DNA from 2 places in the Cohnella sp. GCM10027633 genome. Region 2 is predicted to be linked to the other one. Evidence: riboswitches for the same ligand, from Rfam matches in the RefSeq annotation. Region 2 holds a riboswitch; the other holds the start of a gene.
What was found. A riboswitch is a leader RNA that binds a small molecule or an ion and turns the genes downstream of it on or off. The one in region 2 is predicted to bind cyclic di-GMP.
Positions count from the first base shown of each region.

Region 1: it holds a riboswitch for cyclic di-GMP, as region 2 does, so the genes downstream of both, ACFQZG_RS20910 (PilZ domain-containing protein) here and ACFQZG_RS08995 (GspE/PulE family protein) in region 2, are expected to answer to the same signal.

Region 1 is NZ_JBHTGV010000011.1:69,365-74,782, forward strand. It holds gene ACFQZG_RS20905 (O-antigen ligase family protein) at 1-1,196, opposite strand, end outside; gene ACFQZG_RS20910 (PilZ domain-containing protein) at 1,355-2,056, opposite strand; cyclic di-GMP riboswitch class I at 2,172-2,259, opposite strand; gene ACFQZG_RS20915 (histidine kinase N-terminal 7TM domain-containing diguanylate cyclase) at 2,349-4,004, opposite strand; gene ACFQZG_RS20920 (class I SAM-dependent methyltransferase) at 4,171-5,358, opposite strand; gene ACFQZG_RS20925 (DUF6483 family protein) at 5,355-5,418, opposite strand, start outside.
Region 2 is NZ_JBHTGV010000002.1:1,056,607-1,062,024, forward strand. It holds gene ACFQZG_RS08985 (DnaD domain protein) at 1-400, shown strand, start outside; gene ACFQZG_RS08990 (ATP-binding protein) at 428-1,375, shown strand; cyclic di-GMP riboswitch class II at 1,606-1,687, shown strand; gene ACFQZG_RS08995 (GspE/PulE family protein) at 1,763-3,496, shown strand; gene ACFQZG_RS09000 (type IV pilus twitching motility protein PilT) at 3,462-4,499, shown strand; gene ACFQZG_RS09005 (type II secretion system F family protein) at 4,547-5,418, shown strand, end outside.

The sequences.
Region 1 (5,418 bases), on a different contig from region 2:
GCGTCCTTGTACAACAGGAACCGCGAAGTCGCCGTCTCGTATTGGCCCGACAGCCGTTCTCCCGCTGTCCCCGCCCACAGTCCGTATGCGCCTGCGAAGCCGATCGTCGCGGCCGCCCACGGCAGCAGACGGGACAGTCGTCTGCCGCCGTCCGCGGAACGGCTCATTCCGTACCGGATCGCCGCGAACGCCGCCAAGCCGGACATGCCGCAGACGATCACGGCGAGCCCGCCGCCGAGCGATATCCCGTCCCCCGAGCCGTCCGCCGATGGCATCCAGCGCCATGCGGCAAGCGCGGTCAGCACCGAGCCGGCAGCCGTTATGCCCAAGATTGAGATCCATCTTGCGCGGCGATTGGCCGGCGATAGCCCAATCGCCAACGCGACGCCCAGCAGCAACGCCGCGTACGAGCCTCGCGATTCCGTCAGCAGCAGCGCGCCGCCGTAAGGCACGGCGGTGCAAGCAGCCAGCCACGTCTGCCAGTCTCTGCTCTTCACCTTCGCCAGCCACGTCTGCCAGTCTCCGCTCCTCCCCTTCGCCAACCAAGTCTGCCAGCCCTTACTCTCTCCCTCCGCCAACCGCTTTTGCCAACCCCGGCTTTTCCCCTCAGCCGTAGCCAGCACCTGCAACTGCATAAGCAAGAACGCAGCCAGCAAAGCTCCGTAAGCGTTCGGATATTGCATATAGCCCGCCAAACGGGCCCCTACGGCCGACACTTCCGGATCCGAGAACGTCATCACGATGTCCGGGTGCGCGTAGAAGCCGAGCCAGCCGAGCCAGCCAGTGATGAGCAACAGCGCTCCGGTCGCTTGAATAGCCGCGTTCCCCCATTCGCGGCTGCGCCTATCGCGCCAGACCGCGCCGAGCAGAAGCGCCCAGCAAGCGTAGGCGAGCCAGCGCAACGCGGCGTCCGCCGAGCCTTGGAACGACGCCGGATGCCCGAGTAACGACGTTCCGTAGAGCGCCGCCATGCCAAGCGGGAGCAACGCCCAAGCGGCTCCTTCGATCGCCCGCCGAAGCCATAACCCGATTATCGCAAGCGCGAGCGCTCCTAGGTATAACATTCGTTCGAAGTCGTAGAACTCGCGATCGAAGTACAAGCCGGATCGATACGCACCCGCGCCTAGCACCATCGCCGCGAACAGACATCCGGCGGGAGCGGCCAGGCGCCGCGCCCCTATCCTCCATCTTTCCATTCCGAACCGCCTCACCTTGCCATCCCTCCGTGTCCTGAGCGATACCCTGTTTCATTAACGTAATTAAACCATCCGAAGGTGCAGATCGCCAAATAAAAAAGGCCCTCTCGGGCCTAACGTCCATGCGATCGCTCAGTTTCGAATTCTCTCGGTCTTTACTAGAACCGCTTCTTCGCGGCCGTCGATTCCCTCCGCAACTCCGCGTGCTTCTCCACCTGTTGCCGCAAAATCAGAGCCCGGAGCGGACGCATCATGTCCGGTTCGGTCACGTGCATTTTGGCGCCGATCAGCACTTTGTCTTCCTGACGTTCGCGGCGGATAATCTCGAGCTCGCAGTTGAACCCGAAGCCGATCTCGACGTTCGCCTTCAACCTCATATTCCGATTGATCTGCGGGGCGTCCGGTCCCGAGAAGCCGATGCCGGACAAGCTGATGTCGTGTACCGTCAGCTCGAGCGGCTGCTCCAATCGAACTTCTTCTCCGGACTCCGTCGACGCGAAGTACACCTGCGCGTTGCCGGTAATGGACACCCGCGGATGCTCGCGCCGTTCTTTGAACCGCTTCTGCAGGTTCGGCGGCTGCAGCAGCGCGATCGCTCCCTCGTACTTGGCGAACACGATCGACTGGATCGTCTGCAGACCCGCCGGCGAATAGACCGTAATCTTCACCGTCTCGCCCAGCTCGAACTGTTCGAAGTCGTGCAGCTCCACCTCGAACAGCTCGCCTTCGACGTGAGTCATGACCCCCGTAGTTACGAAGTTCGTGCTCTCGACCACGGTCCGACAATGCAGCAACACGTTCAACGGCAGCAGATCCTTATCGTCCGAGACACCTTTTTTCACATTATCCGCCTGACTCATCCGCTGACCATCCTTCCGATTCCATACATCGCGCTCTATCCAGTCTTATATGAAAAAAAAGCAGCCTCCGTTATGGAAGCTGCGCGATATCCCTACAATACCCGTTACGGGTCTCATCGGCAGCCAGGCTGTCATCGTTCTCGCGAACATTAGACCCTGTAGCTTTGCGTCCTCGTCTTTCGGCGAGTTTGCCAGTATCGTAGCCATAACGTGATTCTTGGAAATGATTGTAGCATAGTTCCGAGGCCCAAGATATCGTTTTTCGTAAAATTCGATAATATTCGAGCCTGCCTCAACTAGCGGTGACGACCCGGTTGCGGCCTTCGTTCTTCGCCTTGTACAGTGCCGCGTCCGCCCTGGAGAACAGGTCGCGCAAGTATTCCTTCGGATTGTCGACGGTGAACTCTTCGCTCGCTTCGGAGACGATGCCCATGCTGATCGTTACGTTCACTTGCTCCTCGCCCGCCGGCACGCGATTCGTGCTTACCGCATGGATGATGCGATCCGCCAGCAGCTCGGCTTGCTCCCGGTTCGTGTGCGGAAGGTAGACGGTGAACTCCTCTCCGCCGTATCTGGCGAGGATATCCGTTCTGCGAAGCTTCGACCGGACGATGTCGGCCGTGCTGCGGATCACTTCGTCTCCGACGAGATGACCGTAACGGTCGTTGATCTGCTTGAAGAAGTCGATGTCGAATAAGAACACGGAGAACGGAATTCGGTATCGGACGTTAAGCAGCACCTCGTGCTCCATCTGCTGCATGAGATAACGCCGGTTGAAGCAGCCTGTCAGCGCGTCGGTAACCGCCATCTGCTCGAGCTTCTGGTTCACCCGGAACAGCTCCTCCTGGATGGCGATGAGCTCGAGATTGCGTTCGTGCAGCGCTTCGTTCTTCCGGTTCATCTCGTCGACCAGCTTGCGAAGCTCCGATACGTCGTGGAACGTGATGACGCGGCCGAGCAGCGTCTTCCGGTCGTCCAGAACCGGCGATATTTGGATCGACACGTGACGTCCGGCCGCATCCTGCATCGCGTATTCCAGTTGGTTTCTCTCCTGCGGATGGTGAACGTACCGGTACAGGAACTCGTATACTTCGCCTTGCGTCTGCAACGGAGACAGCAGCTTGTCCATCTCGAATTGCTCGCCTTTGGCGACGCGCGCGAACGGGGTAGCGCCCCGATTGACCTCGAGCACCTTGCCGTTCTCGTCGATGACGATGACTCCGGTCGTCATATGCTCGAAGATATCCCGCTGCGCCATGCTGAGCAGGTCGAACATGCCGAAGCGGTAGATCGAGATGACGAAGCACATGTCGGACAGCAGAATGCCGAGCGCCAGCAAGCCGGGCACGACGGGCAGCCATTCCTGGAGCAGCACGTTGACCAAGATGTCGAGGAGGCCGAAGCCAGTCAACACGAATATGCCGAGCAGCGCGATCGCCATCTGCTTGCGTTGATTGACGGAAATAACCGTCTTCATCGCCTGGAACATGCTCATGAGCGCGGTGAAGAAGTAAGCGATCTGAATCAGGACGAGCAGCCAGAATACGGGTCCGTATACACGCTCCAAGTAGCTTCCGCTTACCGGCGACATGAAGATATGTTCGGGATTCCACATCGCCAAGCCGATGCACGCGAACGCCGGGAGGAGATACAGCAGCGTCTTGCCCGGATTCAAGGTCGAGGATCTTCCCGTCAGGAAGAACACGAACATAAGCCAACCCGGGCCTAACAACCCCATCGAGGCGAAAGACATATTAATGAAGAACAATTGATACTCGGGGATATCCGTCATAATGACGGCGAACTGTCCGAGCGGCCACAGCATCATGACGAAATGAAAGGCCAAATACACTTTGTGCGTATGCGTGATCCGATTGAATGCGATTACGCAGACGAACAATACGAATAGACAGACGAATAGAATAAAATCGGGACGAAGAAACGCCAAGGGCATTCACTCTTTCATCGACCGTAATGTGAAAGAAGATACAAACCCAATTTTACCATATCGCGTCATAACGCGACAGGTAATCTGACGATTCTGTTCGTAATTTATTCGTTTTTTTACAAAATCAAAGGACTTTTTACCTTCTTCGTCATGACCGAAGACTCATTTATTTCAAGTGTTTTTCCATAAACGGGGATATTCCCAAGTAATCCCTGAAAGTCTCGTATTCTAGCATCGCGGTTTCGGCCGCCGGCTGGCGGCTCTTGACGGCGCGGATGAGAATGTTCTTCGGCGTGTGCTCCAGATCGATGAACTCGAGCAGCTGCACCCGGTAACCGGACGTTTCGAGCAAATTCGCCCGAACGGCGTCGGTAACGAGCGCGGCGAAACGTTCCTTCAGAATTCCGTGCTTCAGCAGCGGCTTCAGCACCGGCTGCGACAGCTGGCGGAACAGCTCGTGCTGGCAGCAAGGAACCGACAAGATGACGCTCGCGCTCCAGCCGATCGCCTTGAGCAGCGCCGCGTCGGTCGCCGTGTCGCAGGCGTGCAGCGTCACGACCATGTCGACGGTGTCGAGCCCTTCGTAACGCGAGATGTCGCCGACGGAGAACGATAGCTTGTCCCACCGCAGACGTTCGGCAAGCTCGCCGCATGCCGCGATGACGTCCTCCTTCAGATCGAGCCCGATGATGCGGACGGGCAAGCCTTCCTTGATGGCGAGCAAATAGTACAGCGCGAACGTCAAGTAGGATTTGCCGCACCCGAAGTCGACTATCGTCAATTCCCTGCCTCTAGGCAGCTCTTCGATCACGTCGGAAACCATCTCGAGGAACCGGTTAATCTGCCTGAACTTGTCGTATTTCGCTTTGACGACTTTGCCCTCCGGCGTCATGACCCCCAGCTCGATCAGGAACGGAACCGGCTCTCCGTCCGGAATGACGTACGACTTGCTGCGGTTATGCTCGGGAGGCGCCGCCGGCGCCTTGGCCGTCGGCTTGCGCACGAGCAGCGACAATGCGCCCTTCTTGTTGCTCAGCACCTGCACGTCGGCGTCCGGCGTCTTGAACAACGCTTGCTTGTACCCCGCCATCGCCGCCTCGAGCCGCTCTTGAAGCTTGTCTTGCGGGACATTGTCGTGATAAGCCTTATTGTTCACTTGGCTCTCGAATTGATAGAATAGTCCGTTCTTCAGCCGTATCGGCCGAACCGTCAGTTTGCGGGACGCATCCGGGCTCTTGTCCTTCGGTCCGCTGAACGAAGCTTGCAGCAGCTTGCCTTCGAGGGCCAGTTCTCCCGCGAACGTCTCCCATTCCGCGTTGCGGCCGGCCTTCGCGCCGTTCCGTATATCGTTCATCCGATATTCTCCTTCATAAGCGCCTGCCATTGCCGGCGTCCTTCCTCCAGCTCGCTTCGC
Region 2 (5,418 bases):
TCGAATGTTCGAGAAGATCGATATGAATTACAAGCTGCCCGAGCCGGTCATCAACGTCCTGATTCATTACGTGCTCGGGATGAGCAGCAACCAGCGGCTAACGAAATCGTTCATCGACTCGATCGCTTCCAATATGCTCGCCAAGGGGATCGATACGCTCGACAAGGCGATCATGTACGTGCGGGAGCAGGAGAAGCTGAACGCTTCGCTCGAGCGCAAGCGTAACGGCGAACCGCCGGCGGCGCGCGGCGCGGGCGGGGGATCGCGACAAGGGCGTGCGGGAGTGAGTCGTAAGCCTGCAATGCCGGTTGTTAAGGACGAAGGTCCGGTTCCGGGCATGTCAGAGGAAGAGAATGAACGAATGTTGGAACTTGCCCGCAGATTGAAGGAAGAACGTTAACGACAGATCGAGAAGGAGGACGGGACAATGGAATCTTTGGGAGATGCGCTTAAGCGGATGCCATCATTCGGCGGCCTGGAGCGTTCCGAGCAATTGGCCGAGCAAGTGTTAAACGATCCGCTCGTGCTGAAGCTTCGTTCTCGTTTTCCTGAGGTGGACGAAAAGACGTTACGGTTGAACTTGAACCGGCTCTACCAGATGTCGGTCGAGGTTCGCAATTGTCAGCAATGTCCGGGACTCGCGAATTGCCCGAATGATATGCAAGGGCATTCTACGGGCATTACGTGCACACCGTTGAACGGACGTTGGCAAGTGCTTGATGAGAAGATCGCGTGCGCCAAATGGACGGCGAACGAACATCAACTGCAAATTCGAAAGCGCATTACTAGTTTCTTCGTCGACGAGTCAATGATCGGAGCCGAATATGATCCATATGAAATGGCGACGAATGATCTGAGCCGCAAACCTGCTGTAAATGCTATGTTAAATTACATTGAAAAGACACGTAGCGAGGGATTGCAGAAAAAGGGCTTGTACCTGATGGGCGACTTCGGAACAGGTAAGACGTACTTGGCTGGTTATCTGCTTCAGCGGCTGGCCAAGGAAGGGTTCTCTGGCGTCATCGTCTACATGCCGGAGTTCGTGGAAGACGCCAAGGCGCTTATGCTGGAGCCGCAGCAGTTGAAGGAGACGGTCTCGCTCATGAAGGAGGCGGACCTGCTCGTCTTCGATGATATCGGCGCGGAGAACTTGAGTCCTTGGGTACGCGATCACGTGCTCGGCGCCATCTTGAATTACCGGATGAACCGCAAGCCGACGTTCTACACGTCCAACCACGATCTGGAAGCGCTGGAGAGGCATTTCAGCTTCACGCACAAGGAAGGCGAAGAGATGCACAAAGGGCAGCGGCTCATGGATCGCGTCCGTCCGTTCGTCGACGTCGTGCACGTGCGGGGACGGAATCACCGGGGATGATTGTGCCTGCGACTTAGAATAGCGGAAATAACATTCACCGAACATGAAGAAAATACTGGGTAAATAGTCCTGGTATATGGTTGGAATATATTAGGATGCCAGAACTAAATAAAGAGAAAATGTTGGGACTTTCGTATTGACGAAGTCCCTTATTTTTGTTTTAATTTAAGTACGTTCGATGGATTTTATTGCATATACATTGCACATTCGACATAATTCTAGTAATATCGACAATCTCAGGAGCGCAATGATTGACAGTTCTTATTTGGGCACTTGGACTGTCAGGAGCGAGTAGTGCAACCGGCCGATTCTTTATGCGAAACCATAAGGAACACGCGCCGGTTTTTTGTTTTTCGTTTATCGGCATCAAGCGGGAGGTGGAGCTTCATGGCGGGACCGCGCAAGAGGATCGGGGACTTGCTGCTTGAAGCCGGGGTCATCGACCAAGAGCAGCTGCAAAGGGCGCTCGGCCAACAGAAGGAATTGAAGATGAGACTCGGAGACGTGCTCATCACGCAAGGATATATTACGCAACAGCAATTCATCGAAGTGCTGGAGTTCCAGCTGGGCATTCCGCACGTGCAGCTGTACCGGCAGAAGATCGAGCAGAAGGTCATCAACTTGATTCCGCAGAAGCTGGCGGAGCAGCACACGGTCATTCCGGTTCGCGTCGAAGGCAACAAGCTGGTGTTGGCGATGGCGGATCCGCTCGACTACTTCGCGATCGACGAGATCCGGATGGCGACGGGCATGCGCGTCGACGCGGTCATCGCGTCCAAGGAAGAGCTGGAGCGGGGCATCAAGAGGTATTACGGGCTGCAGGAGACGATCGAGCAGATCAACCAGAACTTGCAGACGAAGGAAGCGGACGAGCCCGTTCAGACGCAGGAGGAAGAAGAGTCGCCCGTCGTCAAGACGGTCAACCAATTCATCATTCAAGCAGTCCAGCTCGGCGCGAGCGATATCCATATCGACCCGCAGGAAGACAGCGTGCGCATCCGGTACCGCGTGGACGGCGTCATGCGCACGGAGCGGACGCTGCCGCCGAACATGCACGCGGTCATCGTGGCGCGGATCAAGATCATGGCGAGCCTGAACGTGGCCGAGCGAAGACTCCCGCAAGACGGACGGGTCGAGATGGATATCGAATTCCGCAAGGTCGATATCCGGATCTCGACGCTGCCGACGATTCACGGGGAGAAAGTCGTCATGCGGGTACTGGACCTGGGCACGGCGCTAACCGAAGTGGACAAGCTCGGCTTCTCGCAGGCGAATCGCCAGCTGTTCCTGCAAGGGATCGAATCCTCCTTCGGCGTCGTGCTCATAACGGGACCGACGGGCAGCGGCAAGACGACGACATTGTACTCGGCGCTCTCGCGGCTGAACCGCGAGGACGTCAACGTCATCACGGTCGAGGATCCGGTCGAGTACCAGCTGCAGGGCGTAAACCAAGTCCAGGTCAACACCGTAACCGGGCTGACGTTCGCGCGAGGATTGCGCTCGATTCTGCGCCAAGACCCGAACATCGTCATGGTCGGGGAGATCCGCGACGCGGAGACGGCGGAGATCGCGATCCGCGCGGCGATGACAGGCCACCTCGTCCTCAGCACGCTTCATACGAACAGCGCGGTGAACGCGATCAGCCGGTTGATCGATATGGGCATCGAGCCGTTCTTGATCTCTTCGGCGCTCACTTGCGTCGTCGCGCAGCGGCTCGTCCGGCGCGTCTGTCCGCATTGCGGTGAGCAGCACGATCCTAACGACGAGGAACGGTCAATGCTGGAGAAGCATGGGCTATCGACGGAGCGGCTGCGCAAAGGCAGGGGCTGCGCGGAATGCGGACGCAGCGGGTACAAGGGACGGCTTGCCATTCACGAGGTGCTGCGCGTCGACGATGCGCTGCGCTCGATGATCCTGCAGAAGCGGCCGGACAACGAATACAGGGATTACGCGGTCGGACGCGGGCTCGTTCCGATGCTGAGGGACGGCTTGATGAAGGCGGCCGAGGGCGAGACGACGATCGCGGAAATTTACCGCGTGACCGCGAAGGAATACGAACAATCGGAGAGCAAGGAGAGAGATCGCGATGAGCGCGGAGCAACTGCTGAGACAAGCCTATGACGGCAAGGCGTCGGACATCCATATTACCGTCAATTCGCCTGCGATGTTCCGGGTCAACGGCAGCATGAAGCCGGCCAACGGCGAGGTGCTGTCCCCGTACCGAACGATGGAGCTCGCGAAAGAGCTCATGACGACCGAGCAATACGAGACGTTCATCGAGAAGGGCGACCTGGACTTCGCCTATGGCATACCGGACGTGTCGCGGTACCGGATCAACGCCTATAAGCAGAAGGGCAACGTCAGTCTGACGATCCGCTTGATCCCGCAGCGCATTCCCGAGATGGAAGCGCTCGGCTTGCCGGCGATCTCGCAGGAATTCGCCAACAAGCCGCAAGGTCTTGTGCTCGTAACCGGGCCGACGGGTAGCGGGAAGTCGACGACGCTGGCGGCGATCGTGGACTACATTAACCGCACGCGGAGCGAGCACATCATTACGCTCGAGGACCCGATCGAGTTCGTGCACGACCATAAGCAGTGCATCGTGAACCAGCGGGAGGTCGGCAGCGATACCGCTTCGTTCGGGACGGGTCTGCGGGCGGCGCTCCGGCAAGACCCGGACGTCATCCTCGTCGGCGAGATGCGCGACCTCGAGACGATCAGCACGGCGATTACCGCTGCGGAGACCGGGCACCTCGTGTTCGGGACGCTGCATACGGCCGACGCGCCGCAGACGATCGACCGCGTTATCGACGTGTTCCCGCCGGACGCGCAGCAGCAGATCCGCGTGCAGTTGGCCGCGGTGCTGCTCGGCGTCATGGCGCAGCGGCTGCTGCCGACGACGGACGGAGCCGGTCGCGTCGCCGCGATCGAGGTGCTCGTCAATACGCCCGCCGTCGCAAACTTGATTCGCTCGGAGAAGGTGCATCAGATCCGGTCGGTCATGCAGACGGGTAAGTCGCAAGGGATGCAGACGATGGAGATGTCGCTTCGAGAGCTGCTGCAGCGCGGGCAGATTACCGTCGAGGAAGCGAAGAACGCCATGTTCGGCCATTCGGAGCTGTAGGGGCGATAGTAGACTAGACAACTTGCTTAAGACAGGAGCTGATTAGGATGCCGAAGTATCGCTATCGCGCGGTGAACGGGAACGGGCAATGGTCGAGAGGCGTGATGGAGTCCGGCACCTATCAGCAGGCCGTCGAAGAGCTACGCGGCCAAGGCCTGTGGATCTCCGAGCTGAACGTACGCGGGGAGAGCATCCTGCAACGAGATCTCGACGAGCTATTGTTCGGCGGGCCGAAGGTGAAGACGCAGCATTTTACGGTGTTCTGCCGGCAGCTGTCCACGATGTACGTCGCCGGCGTCAACATGGTCGAGGCGATTCGCATTCTAAGCGAGCAGACCGAGAGCAAGCCGTTCCGGAAGGTGCTGGCCGCCGTCTCGGAAGAGATGAAGCGGGGCACGCAATTCTCCGTCGCGGCGAGCGCGTTCCCGAGCGTCTTCTCCAACGTGTTCGTTAACATGATCAAGGCGGGGGAAGCGAGCGGCAACCTCGACGAGATGTTGAACCGCCTGGCCATCTTCTACGAGAAAGAGTATTACACGAGCCAGAAGATCAAGTCGGCGATGATCTACCCGGTCATCATGTCCGTCGTCATGATCGCCGTCGTCTCGTTCATGATGATCTTCGTCATTCCGAAGTACGTCGAGAACTTCGAGGCGATGGGGCTGGAACTGCCGCTTCCGACGCGCATCGTCATGCGGGCGAGCGAGCTCATTCAGGGCTATTGGTATTTGATCCCGATCGTGCTGATCGCTCCGGCGGTGCTGCTCAAGTCGATCGGCAAGACGAAGAACGGGCGATATCGCCTCGATCTGTGGAAGCTCAAGCTGCCGGTATTCGGCCAGCTCTGGCATAAGCAAGCGATCGCGCGGTTCGCAAGGACGTTCAGCTCGCTGTTCGCGGCGGCGATTCCGATGATGCA